2 regions of the Nocardia sp. NPDC057455 genome follow, and region 1 is predicted to be linked to the other one. Evidence: riboswitches for the same ligand, from Rfam matches in the RefSeq annotation. Region 1 holds a riboswitch; the other holds the start of a gene.
The links. Region 1 has a riboswitch for cobalamin ahead of metE (5-methyltetrahydropteroyltriglutamate--homocysteine S-methyltransferase). Riboswitches for the same ligand answer to the same signal wherever they lie in the genome.

Region 1 (11,508 bases):
CCTTGCCCGCCTTCAGGCAGGAGGTGCACACGTTCATGCGGCGGGTGTTGCCGGGGGCAACCTGCGCGCGAACGGTCTGGATGTTCGGGTTCCAACGACGGTTGGTGCGCCGGTGCGAGTGCGAGACCGACTTCCCGAAGCCGGGGCCCTTGGCGCAGACGTCGCAGACGGCAGCCATAGTCGCGAACTCCTTCATGTCATGGTGGGACCGCCGCTTTCGCGGTGCGTCCTCGTGCAATGTCAAGTGTGGTGCCCTGTCGGCGGGGAGCCGACCAGCGCAGACCGACGACGGCCGCGCGAGGCAACCCTGCAAGGGTAGCTGTGCAGGCGTCGATCCACCAAACCGGTCCCCGCGGACGAGTGCCGGACCCGTGGCCGAGCACTCCCGGTCTATCGGCGCGGTCTTGCCGGTCGCCCGTCGGCACGGCCCGCTAACCTGGCGGGCGGCGGTGGTGCGCAGGTGGCGGAAGGGAGTGAGGTGACGGTGTCCGGAGCGCGAGATGTGATGGACGGCACGGCATTGTTGCGCTGGGGCCGCGCCTGTCTCACCGGCCTCGAGCATCGGCGCGAGGAGATCAACGCACTCAATGTCTTTCCCGTCCCGGACGCGGACACCGGTACCAACCTGCTCGCCACCATGCGCGCCGCGGTAGAGGCGGGGGAGGCGGCCACGGCACGGGAGAACCGGGACGGAAGCGCGGCACGCGCCGTCGCCGTCGCGATGGCGCACGGCGCGACGGTCGGGGCCAGGGGCAACTCCGGGATCATCCTGTCCCAGGTACTGCGCGGCGTCGCGGACGCGGTGGACGGTGGCCCGTTCACGGCGGACAGCCTGCGCGCCGCGCTGGCCAGGGCCTCCGAACTGGTCCGCGAAGCGCTGAGCGTGCCGATCGAGGGGACCATCCTCACCGTGCTCGACTGCGCGGCCGCGGCGGCCGCGCAGTGCCCGGACCAGGAGCTGGCGAACGTGGCGCTGGCGGCGGCCGACGGCGCGGCCAAAGCGCTCGGTGACACGCCGTTCCAATTGGGCGTGCTGCGCCGGGCCGGTGTCGTGGACGCGGGTGCCCGCGGGTTGGTCGTGCTGCTGGACAGCTTGGTGACGGTGACCCGGGGTGAGGCGCCCGCCCGGCCGGAGTACCCACGGCCCGCGGCGGCGCGACCGGCGCCCACCGGCGACGCCGAGCCGCAGTACGAGGTGATGTACCTGCTGACCGGCTCCGATGAGCGAAGAGTGGCCGCGCTGCGAGCCCGTCTCGGCGAACTCGGCGACTCGGTCGTCGTGGTCGGGGACGGGGGCGGATCCTGGTCGGCGCATGTGCACTGTGCCGACGCTGGGGCGGCGGTGGAGGCGGGCATCGCGGCGGGCGAACCGAGTCGGATCCGGATCGAAAATGTTGTGTTCACCTCGCGTCGAGACGCACCGGCCTGGTCCGCTGACGTCGCCGCCGATCTCGGCGAACGCGCGAACTCGGCGCATCCCCCCGCCGGTGACGGCGTCTCCGGCTCGCGGATCCGGCCGGTCGGAACCGGAGGATCCGCACCGCCCGCCGATTCGACCCAGGTGGTAGCCGGTGGGCTCGGCCCGAGCGCGAGGGCGACACGGGAAGTTCCGGCGGATCGCGGAATTCTGGCGGTGGTCGCGGGTGCGGGCGCCGCGACGCTGTTCGAGGACGCGGGCGCCGTGGTGCTGGCGGGCGACGAGCCGGTCACCGCGACGACGCTGCTGGCCGCGATCCGGCGGATGCCGAACCGCGAAGTGCTGGTGCTGCCCAACGGCGCCCTGCCCGCGCACGAACTGGTCGCCGTCGGCGTCGCCGCGCGTGACGCCCATCGCGACGTGCTGCTGCTGCCGAGCGCGTCGATGGTGCAGGGACTGGCCGCCCTGGCCGTGCACGACCGCGGGCGAATGGCGGTCGACGATGCCTTCGCCATGTCGGAAGCGGCCGCCACGACGCGATGGGGAGCGCTGCGCGCGGCGACCGAGCGTGCGCTCACCATGGTCGGCACCTGCGAGCCGGGCGACGGTCTCGGACTGGCCGGACACGATGTCGTCGTGATCGAGCGCGATGTGCCCGCGGCGGGGCGGACGCTGCTGGACCGGCTGCTCGCCTTCGGCGGCGAGCTGGTCACCCTGCTGGTGGGAGCGTCGGCGCCGGACGGGCTCGGCGACGAACTGGCCGCTCATATCGCGCGCAATTTCCCCGGTGTCGAGGTGATCGTGTATTCCGGTGGGCAGCACGGCGATTCGGTGCAGATCGGAGTGGAGTAGGGCATGGCGGCACTGAGCGATCGGCTCGACCACATCCTCGGCGCGAAGGCGGCGGCCTCGCTGGCGGACGCGTTCGACATGCAGACCGTCGAGGATCTGCTGCGGCACTACCCCCTGCGGTACGCGACGCAGGGCCAGCCGCTCACCGAGGAGGCGCCCGAGGACGGTACGCACATCACCGTCATCGGGCGGATCACCAAAGCCGAACTGCGGCCGATGCGCAACCGCCGCGGATCGCTGCTGAAGGTGGTTCTCGACACCGGCTCCGGGCGCGGCGTCGACGTCACCTTCTTCAACGGCGACAAGGTGAAATACGTGGTCCGCGAAGGTCTGCGCGCGATGATGTCGGGCACGGTGAACTACTGGCGCCCGGGCCAGTGGAATCTCAGCCACCCCGGCTACCTGATCCTGCCGGAGGCCGAGGACGCCGACGACTCGGTCGGCGCGCTGACGAAGGTGCGCGGCGGCGGAGACCTGCGCGGCCTCGCGCAGAGCGCTCGAGGCGAGGGTGGAGTGGACACGTCGTTCATGGAACGCGAGTTCATCCCGGTCTACCCGGCGACCGCCAAGGTGCAGAGCTGGGACGTCCTCGCCTGCGTGCGGCAGGTGCTCGACCAGCTCGACCCGCTCGAGGATCCGCTACCGGAGGACATGCGCGCCGAACGGGCGCTACCGCACCTGTCCGACGCGCTGCGCCTGGTCCACTTGCCCGAGCGCAAGTCCGATATCGATCAAGCCAAGGATCGGCTGCGTTTCGACGAGGCGCTGGCCCTGCAATTGGTGCTGGCCGATCGAAGGCACGAGGTGTCCGGCCGCCGGGCCCGCGCCTGCGCGCCACGCGCCGACGGCATCGCCGCGGCCTTCGACCAGCGGCTGCCCTTCGAACTCACCGCGGGGCAGCAGCAGGTCGTGGCGGAGATCTCCGCCGATCTGGCCCGCGAGCAGCCCATGCACCGGTTGCTGCAAGGCGAGGTGGGCTCCGGCAAGACGATCGTCGCCCTGCACGCCATGCTGCAGATAGTGGACGCGGGGCTGCAGTGCGCGCTGCTCGCCCCGACGGAGGTGCTCGCCGCGCAGCACTTCCGGTCGCTGCGCGGCATGCTCGGTGAGCTGGCCGCCGGGGGTGAGCTGGGCGCGGCCGACCACGCCACCCGCGTGGTGCTGGTGACCGGGTCGATGTCGGCCGCGGCCAAGAAGGCGGCCCTGCTGGAGGCGGTGACCGGCGAGGCGGGCATCGTGATCGGCACACACGCGCTCATCCAGGACAACGTCGAGTTCTTCGATCTCGGCATGGTGGTGGTCGACGAGCAGCATCGCTTCGGCGTGGAGCAGCGAGATGCCCTGCGCGCCAAGGCCAAAGCAGGTGTCAGCCCGCACCTGCTGGTGATGACCGCGACGCCGATTCCGCGCACCATCGCCATGACCACGCTCGGCGATCTGGAGACCTCCACGTTGACCGAACTGCCGAAAGGCCGTTCGCCGATCGTCTCCAAGGTGGTGCCGCGCAGGCAGCATCCGAACTGGGTGGATCGCGCCTGGGAGCGGATCGTGGAGGAGGTCGCCGCCGGACGCCAGGCGTACGTGGTGTGTTCGCGCATCGGCGACGACGAGGAAGCGGCGGGCAAGTCCCGCAACGGGCGGTCGAAGTCCGGCGACGGCGACAAGGAGGGCCCGACCACCCAGGCCGTGCTCGACGTGTTCGAGATGTTGCGTGGCGGCCCGCTGTCCGGCGTGCGGGTCGGCCTGCTGCACGGCAGACTGCCTGCCGACGAAAAAGACCAAGTGATGCGGGCGTTCAACGACGGATCGGTGGATGTGCTGGTGTGCACCACCGTGGTCGAGGTCGGCGTGGACGTGCCCAACGCGACGGTGATGGTGATCGTCGACGCCGACCGGTTCGGTGTCAGTCAGTTGCATCAGCTGCGCGGCCGGATCGGACGGGGCCGGCACCCCGGGTTGTGCCTGCTGGTCACCGATGCCGCGCCGGGCGGATCGGCCATGGCACGGCTGGACGCGGTCGCCGCCACCACCGACGGCTTCGAACTCGCTGTGCTCGACCTGCGTACCCGCCGCGAAGGCGACGTGCTCGGCGCCGCCCAGTCCGGGACGGCGCGCTCTCTGCGCCTGCTGTCGCTGCTGGACGACCTCGAGGTCATCACCGCCGCCCAGGAGTTCGCCCGCGCCGTGGTGGCCTCCGACCCCGGCCTGCGCAAGCATCCCGGTTTGGCCGGGATGATGCACGCGGCAGTGGACTCGGAGCGGCTGGAGTATCTGGCCAAGTCCTGAGGCCTCGGACCCGGCGAGGTCAGCGCCCGAGCCGCGGGTAGGGCAGGTCGGTGCTGGTGTGCTCGGCGACCGCCAACGGGCTGCCGATGTGCGGGAAAGCGCGTTGCGGGCAGGTGGGGCGCTCGCATACTTTGCAGCCCGCGCCGATGGGCACCGACGCCGACGGGTCGCCCAGTTGCAACCCGGCCGAATACACCAAGCGGTCGGCGTATTCGATATCGCAGCCTAGACCGATCGCGAAATTCTTGGCCGGGGTGCCGAACCCGTGCGGCGCTATCGCCGCGGTGCGGGCGACCCACAGATAGCGACGGCCGTCGGGCATCTCGGCCACCTGGGTCAGGACGCGGCCGGGGTTGGAGAAGGCCTCGTGCACCACCCATAGCGGGCAACTGCCGCCCACCCGGGAGAAATGGAAGGCGGTGGCGGATTGCCGTTTGGAGATGTTGCCCGCCCGGTCGGTGCGCACGAAGAAGAACGGGACGCCGCGCTGGCCCTGCCGTTGCAGGGTGCTGAGCCGATGGCAGATGGTCTCGAAGCCGACCTCGAACCGCAGACCGAGCAGGTCGATGTCGTAGCGCAGTTCCTCGGCCGAGCGCAGGAATCGGCCATACGGCAGTACCAGCGCGCCTGCGAAGTAATTGGCCAGTCCGATCCGCGCCAGTGTGCGCGATTCGCCATTGAGCGACGGGCTTTCGGCCAGGACGGCGTCCAGCTCGGCTCCGTACAGCAGAAGGCCGAGCGTGGTGGCGATCTGGAAGGCGCGCTGGCCCGGCCGCAACCGGCGAGCGAGCGTGAGCGTCCGGGTCTCCGGGTCGTAGTGGCGTTTGGGAACGGTGGGGTCGGCGCCGTCGCCGCGCACCAGAACGGTGACTCCGGCGCGTTCCTCGGCGACGCGGGCGAGCTGGCGATCGAGGGAGCCGATGGTGAGCCCGGAGTTCTCGAACAGCTGCTCGGCGGCGATGTCGAGCTGCGCGATGTGGTTGTGATGGTCGTAGAAGAAGTCGCGCACGTCCTCGTAGGGCATGGGCACGCCGGGCGCGCCCGCGGGCGCGGACACTCGCGCGGAGAGCAGGTCGAGCTGATCGGTGGCGGCGCGTAGTCGGCGATGCATCGCGACGACGATCCTGGCGACCTCCGGCTGACGGGTTGCCAGTTCCTCCACCTCGGTCAGCGGCGCGGTGTGCCCGCCCGCGGCGTCGATGAGCACCTCGTGCAGGTCCGACACGAGACGCGCGTCGGAATCGGCGGCGAAGAACTGGACGTCGAGGTCGAAAGTGGAATTGAGTTTCAGCAGTACGGGAATGGTGAGTGGACGCTGGTCGCGCTCGAGCTGATTGAGATAACTCGGCGACAGATCCAGCGATTTCGCCAGAGCCGCCTGAGTCATCCTCCGCTCTTCCCGCAATCGTCGAAGCCGGGCGCCCGCATACATCTTGCGCACGTGCACGATGGTAGCTGCGATGATTCGCAATCATCGCAAAAACGCGCGCACTTTCCCACAAGAATATGCTTTTGCGAGGTGCCCAGCAATGTATTCGATCTGCGTAGCGTGCGAAGAGAGGTTTGCCGCCGCATCGTGGACGATGCGCGAAAATGCTCATTCATCCTCTTCCCTACCGAGCGATTGCTTGGTTGAATCGAGGGAGGCCGGCCCCGCCTTCCGGCAGCAGGAAAGTGAGCAGAACGAATGCCCGATCCCGAGGAACTCGTGCGAGCCATGTGCCGAAGCTGGTCCGACCCCGATCCGGACCGGATCAGCGCGTACTTCGCCGAGGACGCCGTCTACCACAACATTCCGATGGAACCCATCGTCGGCCGCACCGCCATCCGCGACTTCATCGCGGGCTTCCTGACCACCTTCGAGGCCATCGACTTCGACATCCACCACCAGATCGCCTCCGGCAACGTGGTGATGAACGAGCGCACCGACACCCTCCGCTCCGCCGGACGCGAGACGCCGCTCCCGGTCATGGGGTTCTTCGAAGTCACCGACGGCGAAATCACCGCGTGGCGCGACTACTTCGATATGGCCGCCATCAACCGGGCCTTCGGACTGTAGAGCGAGACATCGGTCGAACAGATCGTTCTCGGATCCGGCGGCGGTGGCCCAGTGCGTCCAGGACTCGAGCCGGTCGAGATCGGCGCACCCGGTCATCTCGGCCCGCGTCCTCTCCGCGATGTCGAATCGTATGGAACCGAATCGGGGGGTGGGCGCGTCGAAGTAGGTAAGAGGGGAACGTTGTCCGGTGGTCGACATGTGAGGAGGGGTAGCCGATGGAGCGTTGTTCCGGGTGTCATACGGCGTGGCGGCGGGGGATGCGGGCGCGGGCGCGGGAGTTGCCGGTGACGCGGCGGGAGGAACCGTGTGATCGGTACACGCTGCGTCGGCGGCAACCGCCACGGCCGGAGCCGGAAACAGACTGTGGCTCTTGATGATTCGGTGTCCCCCTCGGGGTGACGAAGGGGACACCGATCACCGACGGGCGGGCAGGGCTACCTGATGGCCGCCGCCGCGGCGACCATATTGCGCAGCGCGGCTTCCACCTCGGCGCGTCCCCTGGTCTTCAGTCCACAGTCGGGATTCACCCAGAGCCGTTCGGCCGGAACAGCTTTCAGCGCCGCGCGCAGCGAGCTGGTGATCTCGTCCACACCGGGCACCCGCGGAGAGTGGATGTCGTACACGCCGGGGCCGACGCCGAGGTCGAACCCCGCCGCGTTCAAGTCGTCGAGCACCTCCATATGAGAGCGCGCCGCCTCGATCGACGTGACGTCGGCGTCCAGCCCGGCGATCGCATCGATCACCTCGCCGAATTCCGAGTAGCACAGGTGCGTGTGGATCTGCGTCGCATCGGACACCCCGGAGGTCGCGATCCGGAACGATTGCACCGACCACTGCAAGTACCCGGGCTGATCGGCCGCGCGCAGCGGAAGCAGTTCGCGCAGGGCGGGCTCGTCGACCTGGATGATCCGGATGCCCGCCGACTCGAGGTCAACGGTCTCGTCCCGGATCGCCAGCGCCACCTGGCGCGCGGACTCGCCCAACGGCTGGTCGTCGCGCACGAACGACCACGCCAGAATGGTGACCGGTCCGGTCAGCATGCCCTTGACCGGCTTGCCGGTGAGCGACTGCGCGTACCCGATCCACTCGACGGTCATCGGCTCCCGCCGCGCCACGTCCCCGAACAGGATCGGCGGGCGCACACAACGCGTTCCGTAGGACTGCACCCATCCCTGCTCGGTCGTCGCGAACCCGTCGAGTTGCTCGGCGAAGTACTGCACCATGTCGTTGCGCTCCGGCTCGCCGTGCACCAGCACGTCCAGCCCCAGTTCCTCCTGGAGTGCGATGACCTCCGCGATCTCGGCACGCATCCGGCGGACGTACTCCGCCTGGTCGATCTCGCCCTTGCGCAGTGCGGCGCGCGCCAGCCGGATGGCCGAGGTCTGCGGGTAGGAACCGATCGTCGTGGTCGGCAGCGCGGGCAGCCGCAAGCGGTCCCGTTGCAGTTCCCGGCGTTGTTCGGCGGGCGCGCGGCGGACGGCGTCGGGCCCGAGCGCGGCCAGCGCGGCCCGCACCCGCGGATCGTTCAGCCGCGGATCCGACCTTCGCGACGCCAGCGCCGCACGCACCGCGGCCAACTCGGCGCCGATCGCTTCCACACCCTCGCTCAGCGCGGTCGCGAGCAGGCGGACCTCGGTCACCTTCTCCGCGCCGAACGCCAGCCAGGACCGCAGCCGCACGTCCAACCGCGTCTCGGCGGCCAACGTGTAGGGCACGTGCAGCAGCGAGCACGAACTCGAGACCGCCACCTGCGCTGCGGATGCCAGCGCCGTATCGAGGATGGACAGGGCATGGTCGAGATCGGCGCGCCAGACATTACGACCGTCCACGACCCCTGCGACGACCAGCTTGCCGGTCAGCGCGGGCACGGCCGCCACCGCGGCGACGTCGGCGCCGGAGGTGAAGTCGAGAGCCACTCCTTCTATCCCGGTGCTCGCCAGCGCCGCCAGTGCGGCGCCCGGCTGCCCGAAGTAGGTCGCGACGAGGATCGCCGGACGCTCGGTGGCGTCCGCGAGTTCCCCGTAGGTGACCTGTACCAGGCCGATCTCCTCCGCCGTGAGGTCGGTGACCAGCACCGGCTCGTCGATCTGCACCCACTCGGCGCCGGCTGCGGCCAGTCTGCGCAGCAGCTCCCGATACAGCGGCAGCAGTTCGATCAGCCGGGACAGGCCCGAGCCGCCGGTCGCCTTGGCCAGCTTCAGGAAGGTGATCGGGCCGATCACCACCGGCCGCGCGGGCACGCCCAGCTCGAGCGCCTCCCGCAGTTCCGCCAGTAATTTCTCCGGGTGCAGCGAGAACGCCGTCTCCGGGCCGATTTCCGGCACCAGGTAGTGGTAGTTGGTGTCGAACCACTTGGTCATCTCCAAGGGCTCCACCGTGTCGGTGCCGCGCGCGGCGGCGAAATACCGATCCAGCGGGTCGGCGATCCTGGCGACCCTTGGCGGCAGCGCGCCCAGCAGTTCGGCGGTGTCGAGCATCTGGTCGTAGTAGGAAAAGGTGCCGACCGGAATCGAGTCCAAGCCCGCGGCCCGCAAGCCGGTGAGCTGGTCGCGCCGCAGGTCGCGCGCCACGGCATGCAACCGGCCCGCGTCGATCCTGCCTGCCCAATAGGCTTCGGTGGCCCGCTTCAGTTCCCGCCGGGGCCCCACTCGAGGAAGCCCGAGAACCGTTGCGGTGAACGGCTTTTGCTGTGCAACAGTCACAGTGTCTCTCCATTGCTGTGGACGAAAGCCATCGCCATACGGGCAGGCGGAGAACCTGATGACATGCCGGTGGAATTCCCGGCCGAGGAGCCCGACACGTCAGCTGGTGATCCGCACGCCCAATCCACGAGGCGGTGGCCGCCGGGTACGGCGTACCCGGCACGGCTGGCAGGTCTTCGGACTCGCGGGCACCGGCCGTGCGGGCCGGCATACGCCGGAGAGCTCCCGATGGCCGACCTACTGGCCGTCGCTTCCCGAGTCGCGGAGCCTTCCGGCTCGGTGAACTCAGTGCCTGGTGACGGCGGTCGTTCCTGCATACCGCTGCGGGACAGTCCCGGATTCCCACCGGGTTCCCTCTCACCCGCCGTGACGTCGCCGCACGGGCGGGCTCGACTCCGTCGCGCGACGTCGGGGCTCCATCTCGTCGTGCTGCGGTGAACCAGCTGCACCCTCAGCATAGGACGCGGTGCGGCCGACACGAACGACCGACCCGAGATGGCGATCCGCTGCCCGGCGGCCTGCGGTCGATACGAGCCGCACGGCCGGGGCCGCACTCGTCCGCCCCGGCGGCCGCGGGGTTCGGCCGGCGGGGCGCCGCGAGGGACATCACATCGGTTATTTGCCCGAGACGCTCGCCGCGTACCGATGCCGCACCGGCTCGCGTTCCGGCTATCGGCAGAATCGGGCCTGCGGAATCGGCTCGGCCCTTCGCGCAACTCCCCGGGCCGCGCGCGAAATCGGCTCGGCTGTTCGCAGATACCCGGCGTCGGGTGCCGGAGATCCGTACTTCCGAACTCCGCGTGCGCAAGGTTCGCGTCGTGTGCGGTCGCGGCCCCGTGTCGGGGTATCGAGGCCGAGCCCGGCCGTCGGTCGGCGCGTCACCGCACCTGCGCACCGCACCCGGCCGCCGGGCAGCACACCGGTTGCTGCGACGCCGCCCATGTGTCGCCTCTGTGAACGCAACTTCGCAACGGTGCTAGTCGGTCTTGTGAAGAGGTTTGCGAAGGGGGATTCCGTGTCGGTGCGGTTCACGCGGCCGGGTACCTTAGGTCAATGTTCTCGAAAGTCTTGGTTGCCAACCGTGGCGAGATCGCCATCCGAGCCTTCCGCGCGGCTTACGAACTCGGCATCGGGACGGTCGCCGTGTTCCCCTACGAGGACCGCAATTCGGTCCATAGGTTGAAGGCGGCGGAGTCGTATCAGATCGGTGAGCCTGGTCATCCGGTGCGGGCTTATCTGTCGATCGAGGCGATCGTCGAGGCGGCCAAGTCGGCGGAGGCGGACGCGATCTACCCGGGGTATGGGTTCTTGTCGGAGAATCCGGATCTGGCGGCGGCGTGTGCGCGGGAGGGCATCACGTTCATCGGTCCGTCGGCCGAAGTGCTGGAGCTGGCGGGTAACAAGGCGCGCGCTATCGAGGCCGCCAAGGCAGCCGGGCTGCCGGTGCTGCGGTCGAGCGCGCCGTCGTCGGACGTGGACGAGCTGCTGGCCGCGTCGCACGAACTGGAGTACCCGATCTTCGTCAAGGCTGTCGCGGGCGGTGGCGGGCGCGGCATGCGGCGAGTCGCGGCGCCGGAGCAGTTGCGTGAGTCGATCGAGGCGGCTTCGCGGTTGGCGGAGTCGGCGTTCGGTGACCCGACGGTGTTCCTGGAGCAGGCGGTGGTGAACCCGCGTCATATCGAGGTGCAGATTCTCGCCGACCAGCACGGCAATGTGATGCATTTGTTCGAGCGGGACTGCTCGGTGCAGCGCAGGCATCAGAAGGTGATCGAGTTGGCGCCCGCGCCGAATCTGGACCCGGCGCTGCGGGAACGGATCTGTGCCGACGCGGTGGCCTTCGCCCGGCAGATCGGCTACTCGTGTGCGGGCACTGTGGAGTTTCTGCTGGACGAGCGCGGCAATCACGTGTTCATCGAGATGAACCCGCGCATCCAGGTGGAGCATACGGTGACCGAGGAGATCACCGATGTGGATTTGGTGCAGTCGCAGCTGCGGATCGCTGGTGGGGAGACGCTCGAGCAGTTGGGTTTGAGCCAGGACACGGTGACGATCCGGGGTGCGGCGTTGCAGTGCCGGATCACCACCGAGGACCCGGCCAACGGGTTTCGTCCCGACACCGGCCGTATCACCGCCTACCGCACGCCGGGTGGTGCGGGTATCCGCTTGGATGGCGGTGCGAACCTGGGTGCGGA
Region 2 (11,508 bases), on a different contig from region 1:
TGATGGCTAGCGATTGGTCCGGGCACGGGCCCGCCGCGATGCTGGTGGCCGCCGCGGAGGTTTTCGGCGCGCCGGACTCCCCCGACGGCTTGGCCGCCGCGTCCACGGGCTTTGCCGCGACCGAGCTGGACCCGGCGGCCTGGGTACCGCCGGGCGAGTCGCCCCCGCGCGCGACCGCGAGCACGACCCAGATCACCAGCGCCAGGGCGACCACCAGGATTCCGATGGCGAACACGCGTCGACGCCAGTAGATCTCCGGTGGCAGCGGTCCATTCGGTTCCAGCACGTCTCAACGGTAAGGGCACCATCGGGCGCACCGTCTCAGGGGCACGGCGTGTCGGCCGTGCGCACCTGTCGGCGGCGAGTACATTCCGCCGGCACGCTGGGCCGATGGCGGGCGTGTCGTGGTGTCAGGCCACCTCGCCGATGTTGCCGACGACCCGGTGCAGCTGCACTTTGCCCTCGGCCAGCTTGTAGGTCACGCAGGCGATGGCGAGCTCACCGGTCGCCACCCGCTGCGAGATGATCATCGACCGCTGCATGAGCAGGCGACTGGTCTCCACCACGTGCCTGGCCTCCATCTCGTCGACGGTGGACAGGCCTTCGCGCCGCCCGACCAGAATGGACGGCGTGACCCGCTCGACCACGCTGCGGATGAACCCGCCCGGGACCTCGCCGCCGTCCAGCGCGTCGATGGTGGCCTTCACGGCGCCGCAGCTGTCATGCCCGAGCACTACGATGAGCGGGACGTTGAGCACCTGTACCCCGTACTCGATCGAGCCGAGCACCGAGCTGTCGACCACATGACCCGCGGTGCGCACCACGAACATGTCGCCGAGGCCCTGGTCGAAGATGAGTTCGGCGGCGACCCTGGAGTCGCCGCAACCGAACAAGATCGCGTGCGGGTGCTGGCCGCTGACGAGCTTGGCCCGGTCCGCGGCGCCCTGGCTAGGATGCAGCAGTTCACCACTGACGAAGCGCTCGTTGCCTTCGCGCAGGGACTTCCAGGCACTGATCGGGTTGGAATCCGGCATACCGACCATTGTGCAGGACGGTTGCGGTTACCAGCGAGTTCGACCGGTTACAGGTGGGCAAATACCGCCTGGCAGCAGTAGGACGGGGATAGTGAGGGCAGTGCGGAACGGCGCACCGAAGAGCATCGACGCGGACACGTTGCTGGATTGGTACGGGGAGACGGCGCGCGATCTGCCGTGGCGCAGGCCGGGCGTCACGGCGTGGCAGATTCTGATGAGCGAGATCATGTTGCAGCAAACCCCGGTCGTGCGCGTCGAACCGATCTGGCGGGAGTGGGTGGCGCGCTGGCCGGTGCCCTCGGCGATGGCCGCCTCCTCGCAGGCCGAAGTCCTGCGCGCCTGGGGAAAGCTCGGCTATCCGCGCCGCGCGCTGCGGCTGCACGAGTGCGCCAGGGTGCTGGCTGCCGAGCACGGTGACGAGGTGCCCACCGAGGTGGAGGTGCTGCTCGGGCTGCCCGGCATCGGGGCCTACACCGCGCGCGCCGTCGCCTGTTTCGCCTACGGTCAACGAGTTCCGGTGGTGGACACCAATGTCCGCCGGGTGGTCGCCAGGGCGGTGCACGGACGCGCGGAAGCGGGCAACCCTTCGTCGCGGGATCTCCCCGACACCGAGGCGCTGCTGCCGCTCCAGGTCGACCGCGCCGCGGTGTTCTCCGCCGCCTTGATGGAACTCGGTGCGACCGTGTGCACCGCCCGCACCCCCGATTGCACGCGGTGCCCTCTGCCGAGTTGCGCGTGGGTCGCCGCGGGCAGGCCGGTGAGCGACGTGGTCCGCCGCACCCAGAAGTACGAGGGCACCGACCGCCAGGCGCGCGGTCGCCTGCTGGACGTCCTGCGGCATGCCAGCGGGCCGGTGGAACGGATACGCCTGGATCTCGCCTGGACCCGCGACCCTGGCCAGCGCGACCGAGCCCTGGACTCACTGCTGGTGGACGGCCTGATCGAACAGACACCCGAGGGCTTGTTCGCCTTGGCGGGCGAGGGCGGGCACCCCGGCTGACCCGGTACCGTCCCGCCGCAATCCTCAGCTTCCCAGCACCCGCCGCAGGAAGCGCTCGACCTCCACTCGGTAGCGCTGCGGTTGATCGTCGTGCACGAGGTGGCCCGTGCCGGGGACCAAGGCATAGTCGGCGCCCGGATGGGCGGCGGCCATCCGCCGCATCTGCCCCGACGGCGTGATGCTGTGCTCGCCCTCCAGCAGCAGGGCGGGCACCCGCACCGCATGCCAATGCCGCCAGAAGTCGCGCGTTCCCCACTCCTCGGAGATATCGCGGAAGGTGGTGACCGATCCGTGCAGCCGGTATCCCTCCGGCCCGCGCTCGAAGGAGTTCAGGAAGTACCGGCCCGCGACGGGCCCGAAGAACGACAGCACGGCCTCGTCGTCGGGAAACGGCTGCGGCCACGCCTCGATCATCGCCGCCCAGTGCGCGGCGGTGCGGCCGGTGAAGTCCGGCGCGATGTCTTCGATCACCAGCGCCTTGACCCGATCGGGGTGGGTCGCGGCGAACACCCAGCCGTGCAGCGCACCCATCGAATGGCCGATCACCACCATCGGCTCGCCGATCGCGGCGGTGCCCGCGGCCAGGTCCGCGACGAAGGCCTCGGTGGTCAGCTCCTCGGGCGCGGGCCTGCCGTGACCCGCGGCGTCGAAGGTGTAGACATGGCCGTATCCGCGCAGCCAGCCCAGCTGATCGCGCCAAGTGCGCGCGCTGCCCATCAGTCCGTGCAGCAGCAGGATCGGCGCGCCCGCTCCGCCTTCGTCGTGCAACATCGACTCGACAATACGAGGTACCGAGCGTCTGCTCGGCCGCAGCCGCTAGCTTGGACGCATGGCTGTTGTGAAGATCAACGCGATCGAGGTTCCCGAGGGCGCGGGCCCCGAATTGGAGAAGCGGTTCGCCCACCGTGCGCACGCGGTCGAGGGCTCCCCCGGCTTCCTCGGCTTCCAGCTGCTCCGCCCGGTTGCCGGTGAGAAGCGGTATTTCGTTGTCACCCAGTGGGATTCGGAAGAGTCCTTCGCGGCCTGGCGGGACGGCCCCGCGCGTGAGGCGCACGCGGGCGAGCATCGGAAGCCGGTCTCGACGGGTGCGTCCCTGCTCGAGTTCGAGGTCGTGCTCGACGTCGAGGCCAAGCCGGCGAACTGAGCCGGGCGCCTACCGCCGGGCGGGTCCGCCTGCCCGGCGACTCGCCCGACGCCGTGGTACGCCCGTGCCGGACCCGGTTGACGCGGGGGGTGCGCGGGTGTCACAGTTCGAAGGACAAACGCGAGGGTGACGCGGTAATGCCGGTGAGATTCCGGAGCGGTCGCGCCACTGTGTTCCACGCACCGAGTCCGGTGCCGGAAAGCCAGACACCGGCACCGTCGCGCCACCACCCGCCGGGACGCGTATCCCAAGGAGGACTCGAATGGCCATCGCGCATTCACCCAGCCGGGCAACCGATTCCCTGGCCACCGTGCTCGTCACGGTCGGTGTCGTTCTTCTCGCACTGCTCACGCTCTACCTGGTCGGCTTCGACCAGGGTGTCATCTCGCGCGGCGGGATGTATCTGCATGAGTTGATGCACGATGGACGCCACCTGCTGGGGCTCCCGTGCCACTGATCGGTTCGCTCCGAACACTGCTGCTCCGCGGCCTGCTGGCCGGCTTGATCGCCGGGCTGCTGGCCGCGACAGTCGGTTACTTCGTCGGCGAATCGAAGGTGGACGCCGCCATCGCGATCGAGGAAGCGGGGTCCACCGCCGAGCACACCCATGGTGAGCACGCGGAATCACCAGCCGGGCATTCCCACGGTGACGAGGAAGAACCGCTGGTGAGCCGCGGCGGCCAGAAATTCGGGCAGTTCCTCGCGCTCGGGCTGGCCGGGCTCGCGCTCGGCGCCATCTACGCCTCGGTCGCGCATTTCGCGCGGCGCTACACCGCACTGTCCGGACCACGGCTCGCACTCGCGCTCGGCATCGCGGGCTGGGCAGCGATCGTCGCGGTGCCGTTCTTCAAGTACCCCGCGAACCCTCCGGCGGTGGGTGATCCGGACACCATCAACGAGCGAACCCTGCTGTGGCTGGCAGCTGTCGTGCTGGGTCTCGTGGCCGTCGGCGCGGCGGTAGCGGTGTTCACGGCGCTGCGCGCCCAACTTCCCACATTCCGGCTGATCGGCGGCATCGCGGCGTTCGTACTGGTGACGGCGCTCGGCTACATCCTGCTGCCCGGCGTGGACGAGGTGAGCGCGACCTTCCCGGCCACCCTGCTCTGGCAGTTCCGGGTGGCGTCGCTGGCGGAGACCGCGACCCTGTGGGCCTGCCTGGGTCTCGGCTTCGCGGCGCTCACGGAGTTCGCGACGCGCACCGATACTCCGGTACCGGTGGCCGCCGCTACCGCGGGGTGATTCGCGTCCGTAAGTACTGAGGCAGTGTCGGTCCCATGATCGGCACTGCCTTTTCCGTCTGGCCCGCATCGCCGCATGTCCACCCCGCTGGACCGCCGCGCGCCGTCCGCGTCGCGTTCGTCGCTCTGGTGGCCGCTGTGCTCGCGGGAGCCGCCGAGGGGATCGTCCGGGCCGCCCGGGCTTTCCCCGAAACCGACGCGGCGAGTTCGGCCACCGGATTGGGTGTGCGCACGGCGATCTACCTCGTGGTGCTGGCCGTCGCGGTGCGCATGCTCCACGGCGACCGCTGGGCCCGCCTCCTGATCACCGTCGGCATCGGCGGATTCGGCCTGTTGTCGCTGGTCATCGAGCCGCTCGCCGCGGCCATGTCCGCGAACGAACTGCGCGACCTCTTCCGAGATGCCGGACCCGCATCCCTGCTACTGGCCGCTCTGCGCACCGTCCATGTCTCAGCCGTGCTGGTCGCCGTCCCGGCGCTCTATACCCGTCCCGCCCGGCGCTACTTTCGCAAGCGCTGACAGGCACTCGCTTCGCGCCCCGCCTGTGTCGATGCTGCGGGGCACGAAGCGGTGCGGAGCATCAAGCGAGAGCCGCGTCCAGCGTGATGTGGTCGACGCCGGCGAGGGCTTTGCTGACGGGGCAGCCCGCCTTGGCGGCCTCGGCGGCGGCATGGAAGGCGTCGGCGTCGATGCCCGAGACGCGACCGCGAACGGTCAACTTGATCCCGGTGATCCGGAAGCCGCCCGCCGGGTCGGGGCCGAGGGTCACGTCGGCGGTGACGTCCAGGTTCTCCGGGGTGCCACCCGCGTTGCCGATCTGCGCCGACAGTGCCATCGCGTAGCAGGAGGAGTGCGCGGCCGCGATCAATTCTTCCGGGCTGGTGGTGCCGTCGGCGTCCTCGGCGGAACGCTTGGGGAACGACACGTCGTACTTACCGACCCCCGAACTGGCCAGTTCGACCTGTCCCGAACCCTCCTGGAGGGTGCCGGTCCAAGCGGTACGCGCGGTACGTGTGGGCATCACGGTCCTTTCGCCGATGATCGTTTGACGATTCAGCAGGAAACCTACCCCGGCCGTCACGTCCCGGCCCACCGGTTCGCCGATCGCGTCGCACCGCTGGCACCCGCCGGGCGTCTGGGCGGAAACCACCGACCCGCAGGCGATTCCGCACCGTCATTCCGGATTCGTGATCCTTGCCAGCACGATGCCGCCGAGGATCAAGCCGAGCGCCAGGAGTCGGCCCGCGCTGAGCGGGTCCTTGTGAACGACGATGCCGAGGGAGATCGCGCCGAGCGCGCCGATGCCGGTGAAGACCGCGTAGGCGGTGCCGACCGGCAACGTCTGCATCGCGCGCGACAGCAGGTATACGGCCGTGACGCCGAGAACGACGCAGGCCAGGGTCGGAACGAGTCTGGTGAAATTCTCGGTCGGTTTGATGCTCTGCGACCAGGCGATCTCCACCAGTCCGGCGACGGAAAGAACTACCCAGTTCACCTCAGTACTCCCCGGCCAGAGCGCGCGCGGCGGTCGAAGCGCGGGCGTAGGACGCGTCGTGCTCGGCGCGCAGGTGCGCCAGTGCGGGGTCCTGGCGGGAATTGGCTAGTTCCGCATGCACGAAAACGGTGTCGGACACGGCGAAATGGCCCGCGAAGAAGTCCCGCAGGAATCGCTCTTGATAGTCGTAGGCCGCTTTCGGGGCGCCGGGCGAGTAGGCGCCGCCGCGCGCGCTCGTCACGACGAACCTCCGGTGCCCCAGCGACAATCGCGGAAAGGTCACCTGGTCCAGCCATGCTTTGAGGGAGGCCGGGATCGAGTAGTTGTACATCGGCGTGCCGATCAGGATCACGTCCGCCGCGAGCAACTCGGCCAGCAGCGGCTCGATGATAGTCCACGCGGCGGCCTGCTCTGGGGTCTGAACCAAATCACCGAGCCGTTCCGGGTCTGTGCTCGGCAGCGCCAGCACGGCGTCGCACAGCTCGGTCCACGCCGCCCCGATGAACGGCACCGGCTCGGCCGCCAGGTCGCGGTAGTGATAGCCGCCATCCGGATGACGTGCGCGCCAGGCGTCGGCGAAAGCAGCGCTCAGTTCCCGACTGATCGACTGCGGCCGCGCGCTGGCGTCGAGGTGCAACAGCGTCCTCATGATCTGACCTCCGAACTAAGTGGACACATTGTCCGATTTCATCGAAGTTCACCATACGGCCGATTCGGACAGATTGTCCAGTTATCCGGAAATCGGCTACAGTCGCGGCATGGAACCCCGAATCGACCTGCTCTCCGGCACGACGCCGGGCCGGTCGGTAGCGTCGCCGGAACGAGCGGACGCGGCCCGCAACCGAGCCAAAGTGCTCTCCGCCGCCGCGGAGTTGTTCGCCACCCGCGACCCCCGCACGGTGACGATGGACGACATCGCGAAGGCCGCCGGTGTCGGCCGCGGCACCCTGTATCGGCGTTATCCGGACATCAACTCGGTCGCGGTGGCCTTACTGGACGAACACGAGCGAGCGCTGCAAGCTAAACTGCTTTCCGGCCCGCCCCCGCTCGGTCCCGGCGCTCCCGCGGCGCAAAGGCTGGCCGCGTTCTACGCCGCGATGGTCGAATTGCTGGACGCGCACGCGCATCTGGTGCTCGGCGCCGAAATCGGCGGAGCCCGCTTCGCCACCGGCGCTTACGAATTCTGGTACGCACACGTGCGAGCCCTGTTGCTGGCAGCGGGTATTCACGAGCCGGACGCGCTCGTCGACCCGCTCCTCGCACCCTTGGCCGCCGAGGTCTATCGGCAGCAACGCGAGCGCGGCCTGACTTCCGGCCAGATCACCGACGCGCTCCGAATGATCGCCGAAACCGTTCTCGGGCGCGGGTGAGCAGGCCGATCGAGTCCGTGAAAACCGCTGGTGGACAGCGCTCCACCGGCGGTTTCGCCCCAACGTGTCACACCAGATCGCGTCTGCGCATCAGCCAGATCGTGCCGCCTGCGAACAGCAGCGCGTAAGCCACCAGCGCGACCGATGACTCGCTGCGCGACAGCACGTGCAGCACACCGGGCGTCGCGGGCCCGTCGACGGTGCGCATCGCCCCCGCCAGCGATCCGGCCGCGGTGCCGGGCAGATGATCGGTGATCACCTCGATCGGCGCGAAGATGCCGGCGACGCCGCGCAACAGGTTCTCCACCACCAGCACCCAGACCAGGCCGAGCCCCACAGCGAGCGCGGGCCCACGGGCGATCGCGCCGATCAGCGCACCCGCCAGCGTCCACATGCCGAGAATTACCACGCCGGTGAGGATTCCGAGCAGCGACCGGCTCAGATCCGGTGGCGTGAGGGCCTGCGAGCGGGAAGCCGCGATCAGCGCGGCGACGGAGAGGTCGACCACGAACGCCGTGCACACCAGCGCCACCACCACAACCGCGAGACTCACCACCACCGCGGCGACCGCCTGCACACGCGAAGGCCCCTGAGTGAATACGGTCTTCCAGATCCCCCAGCCGTATCCGCTGCCGACGGCCACGGCGCCCAGGATGAGCATCAGCGCGCCGCCGAACATCGCCATGCCTTGGGTGAACACTTCGGGCACCGCGGCGGGCAGCATCTGTTGTAGCAACACCTCGCGCGGCAATCCGTTGGACATCCGGCTCGATTCCCCGGAGGTGTAGGCCAGATAGTTGAACAGGTAGGCGAACGTCAGATTCAGCAGAAGCCACGTGCCGAGCACGATCCAGAACGCCGGCCACTTCCGCAGCCGCAGCATTTCCGCCTTCGTGCTCGCGACCAGGTCGCGGATTGCCATGCCGTTCATCGCGCGGCCTCCCATCGCGTCATCTCGAAGAACACTTCCTCCAGCGACTTCTCCTCCACCCGCAGCTCGAGCAGGTCCGCGCCCGATGCCACTACCGCGCGCGCCACGGCGGGCGCGGTGACGGTGTCCGGCTCGACTCGGATACCGCTCGCGGTCAGCAGCGCCGAACGTTCGCCCACCAGCCGTCGCACCGCGGACAGGGCCACCTCCACCGGGTCGGCCCGCACCACCAGCGACGAACCGCCGCGCAACTGCGCGACCGTCGCTTCGGCGAGCAGCCTGCCCTGCGAGATCACGCCGACCCGGTCGCAAATCGCCTGGACTTCGCTCAGCATGTGGCTCGACAGCAGCACCGTGTGCCCCTCGGCGGCCAAAGCGGTGATCAGCTCCCGTATTTCGGCCATCCCGGCGGGGTCGAGACCATTGGTCGGCTCGTCCAGAACAAGTAGGTCGGGACTGCCGAGCAATGCGGCGCCCACACCGAGGCGCTGTTTCATGCCCAGCGAGTAGGTGCGGTACTTGTCCTCGGCGCGGCCCGCCAGCCCGACTCGTTCGAGTGCGTCCTCGACCTCCGGCAGGCCGAGTCGGCGATACGCGGCGAGCACCCGCAGGTTGTCCCGGCCGGAGAGGTAGGGGTAGAAGCCCGGGCCCTCGATGAGCACGCCGATCCGCCGGACCACCGCGGGATCGCCGGGACGATGCCCCGCGACCGTCGCCGTGCCCTCGCTGGGACGGATCAGACCGGCCAGCATGCGCAGTGTGGTGGTCTTGCCCGCGCCGTTCGGGCCGAGGAAGCCGTAGATCTCGCCGGACGCGACGCTCATGCTCACATCGTCGACAGCGATGTGCTCCCCGTAGCGTTTGGTCAACCCTCGGGTGACCACGATCGAATCTGTCATGCACCGAGAATCCGCCGCCGCCCCTGGTGCGGGCATCCGTCGCCGGGCGATGTTCGGCATACGTAATCAGGACGATGGGTCATCGCCCACGGCCCACCGCTCAGAGCCCACCGTCCCCAGCCCCCGGCTCACCGCTCACGGCTCACGGCTCACGGCTCACGGCTCACGGCTCACGGCTCACGGCTCACGGCTCACGGCTCACGGCTCAGGGCTCATCGCCCACGGCTCACGCAATACAGCCGTATCGGATCAGGTGCCAGATCAGCGCAGGCGGTGGGCGCGGCGGGCTTTCCTCTCGGACCGCACTCCCCACGAAAAGCCGAATCGGTGCAATTCTCGCGAAATACGTTGCCAGGCGGACGTCGAATCTCGACCGAGCCGCATAGGCTACGTGGGTGCGGGTGGCAGGGATTACGGATCGGAGCTCGGTCGGCTTGGACTGGGGAGTCGCGCTCGTCGTGGCCGCGGTTCAGGTTGTCGGAGGCACCTTCGCGAATATGCGGCAGACCGGGGTGCACTCTCTCGACGTGCTCGGCTACCTGCTGCTGCTGGCCGGGCCCGTGGCGCTGATCCGGCGACGCGCGCAGCCGCTGCCCGTGCTGATCGTCGTTCTCGCCGTGTGTCTCGCCTATTTTCTGCGGGGCTACGGGTACGGCCCGATCTTCGTCTCGCTGGTCATCGCCTTCTTGACCGCCGCGAGCAGCGGATCACGATGGTGGACTTATCCACTCGTCCCGCTCGGGTATCTGGCGCTGGTCTGGCCGCTGCCCGCGCAGCTGGGCCACCCCGCCAACGTGTGGCAGGTTTTCGCGCTGATGGCGTGGCTGACCGTACTGCTGCTGGTGGCCGAAGGAATCCGGCAGCGCAAGGCCGTGCTCGTCGCCCGCAGGCAGCGCGCCGAGTCGGCGCGCCGGGACGAGGAGGCGCAGCGCGAGCGGCGCGCCAGCGAGGAGCGCCTCGCCATCGCGCGTGAGCTGCACGACGTGCTGGCGCACAGTCTGTCGATGATCAATGTGCAATCCTCGGTGGCGCTGGAACTGCTCGACAAACGCCCGGAGCAGGCGGAGACGGCGCTCACGACGATCAAGAACGCCAGTCGCGACGCACTCGCCGAAGTACACGCGCTCCTGCACACGATCCGCTCCGGCACCGCGACGCCCGACGACCAACCGGCCACGGCCGACGCGAACACGGAGGAGTCCGGTCGCCGCCGTGCCCGCCGCACCGCGCGCAAAGACCGGAATTCGGCTGTGGCCGAGCAGGCTTCGCGTCGCGACGACGACCTCGAACAGGATTCGGCGGCAGAGGTCGAGCCGCCTCCCGCTCCGCGTACCCCCGCGCCGAGCATCAGCGACTTGGACGATCTGCTGCTGCGTCCGCGCACCACCGGCCTCACGGTCGGCACACGGGTGCTCGGCACCCCGCAGCAGCTGCCCAGCGTCATCGACCTGGCGGCGGTGCGGATCATCCAGGAGTCACTGACCAACGTGCTGCGGCACGCACCCGGTGCCGACGCCACGGTGACCGTGCGCTACGCCCCGGACTCGGTCGACATCACCGTCGACAACACCCGCCCCACCGGTGCCCCTTCGCGTTCCGGCACCGGCGGCGGCAACGGCATCATCGGCATGCGCGAGCGCACCCACGCCCTCGGCGGCGCCCTCACCGCGGGTCCGCGCCCCAGCGGCGGTTTCCGGGTCGCGGCCCGGCTGCCCACGCGCGCGCCCGAACCCGGAGCGGAGGCCGGCTCGACGGCACCGGCCACCCCGGCCCAGAGCAAGACGGCTTCAGCAGCGCCGGAACAGGACCCGGCTATCGGGGGCACGTCGCCGCGCAGCGCCACGACAGCGAGAAGACCATCGCGGACCGGCATGGCCTCGGACGCGACCGAGCAGGATCCTCGTACAGCGAGCAAGTCCACACCCGGCACCACGACAGCGAGCGGACCGGCGCGCAGCAGCACGGCATCAGGCGCGCCGGAAAAGGACACTGCGACAACGTCGACACATAGCGCTTCGACAAGAAGACCGGTGCAGGGCAGCACGACATCAGGCACGCCGGAACAGCACACCGCGACAGCGAGCACGTCGACGCGCAGCGCCTCGACCGGGAGAGGACCGGTGCTGGACGAAACGGCAGCGGGTACGCCGGAGCAGAGTGCGGCGGGGTCCGGCACGTCGCCGACGAGTACCGAGGTGGCGGAATCAACGGCGACGAGCACCGCCCGCTCGAGCGAGACCGAGTCGCCCGCGACGCCGAGCCGCCCCGCCGACGCGGCCGAGCGACCGAGCACCTCGGCCGGTCGCGCGCAGCGCTGAGAGGACTACGCGCGGCCCCACGGCAGAGGAGACCCGATGCACGACCACCACGATCCCGCCCCGTCCGGCAGTGTCCGGG

Region 2: it holds a riboswitch for cobalamin, as region 1 does, so the genes downstream of both, ACFU5M_RS28800 (CbtB-domain containing protein) here and metE (5-methyltetrahydropteroyltriglutamate--homocysteine S-methyltransferase) in region 1, are expected to answer to the same signal.

The regions. Positions count from the first base shown of each region.
Region 1 covers NZ_JBHVDM010000016.1:23,298-34,805, forward strand. The annotation lists gene rpmB (50S ribosomal protein L28) at 1-178, opposite strand, end outside; gene ACFU5M_RS09255 (DAK2 domain-containing protein) at 506-2,269, shown strand; gene recG (ATP-dependent DNA helicase RecG) at 2,273-4,555, shown strand; gene ACFU5M_RS09265 (short-chain fatty acyl-CoA regulator family protein) at 4,575-5,996, opposite strand; gene ACFU5M_RS09270 (nuclear transport factor 2 family protein) at 6,243-6,614, shown strand; gene metE (5-methyltetrahydropteroyltriglutamate--homocysteine S-methyltransferase) at 7,049-9,316, opposite strand; cobalamin riboswitch at 9,487-9,674, opposite strand; gene ACFU5M_RS09280 (pyruvate carboxylase) at 10,370-11,508, shown strand, end outside.
Region 2 covers NZ_JBHVDM010000098.1:13,878-25,385, reverse strand. The annotation lists gene ACFU5M_RS28825 (hypothetical protein) at 1-286, opposite strand, end outside; gene ACFU5M_RS28820 (carbonic anhydrase) at 411-1,034, opposite strand; gene ACFU5M_RS28815 (A/G-specific adenine glycosylase) at 1,126-2,034, shown strand; gene ACFU5M_RS28810 (alpha/beta fold hydrolase) at 2,059-2,805, opposite strand; gene mhuD (mycobilin-forming heme oxygenase MhuD) at 2,864-3,178, shown strand; cobalamin riboswitch at 3,259-3,411, shown strand; gene ACFU5M_RS28800 (CbtB-domain containing protein) at 3,441-3,635, shown strand; gene ACFU5M_RS28795 (CbtA family protein) at 3,626-4,417, shown strand; gene ACFU5M_RS28790 (hypothetical protein) at 4,453-4,935, shown strand; gene ACFU5M_RS28785 (OsmC family peroxiredoxin) at 4,997-5,437, opposite strand; gene ACFU5M_RS28780 (DMT family transporter) at 5,591-5,911, opposite strand; gene ACFU5M_RS28775 (FMN-dependent NADH-azoreductase) at 5,913-6,560, opposite strand; gene ACFU5M_RS28770 (TetR/AcrR family transcriptional regulator) at 6,670-7,281, shown strand; gene ACFU5M_RS28765 (ABC transporter permease) at 7,349-8,212, opposite strand; gene ACFU5M_RS28760 (ABC transporter ATP-binding protein) at 8,209-9,111, opposite strand; gene ACFU5M_RS28755 (histidine kinase) at 9,609-11,429, shown strand; gene ACFU5M_RS28750 (response regulator) at 11,466-11,508, shown strand, end outside.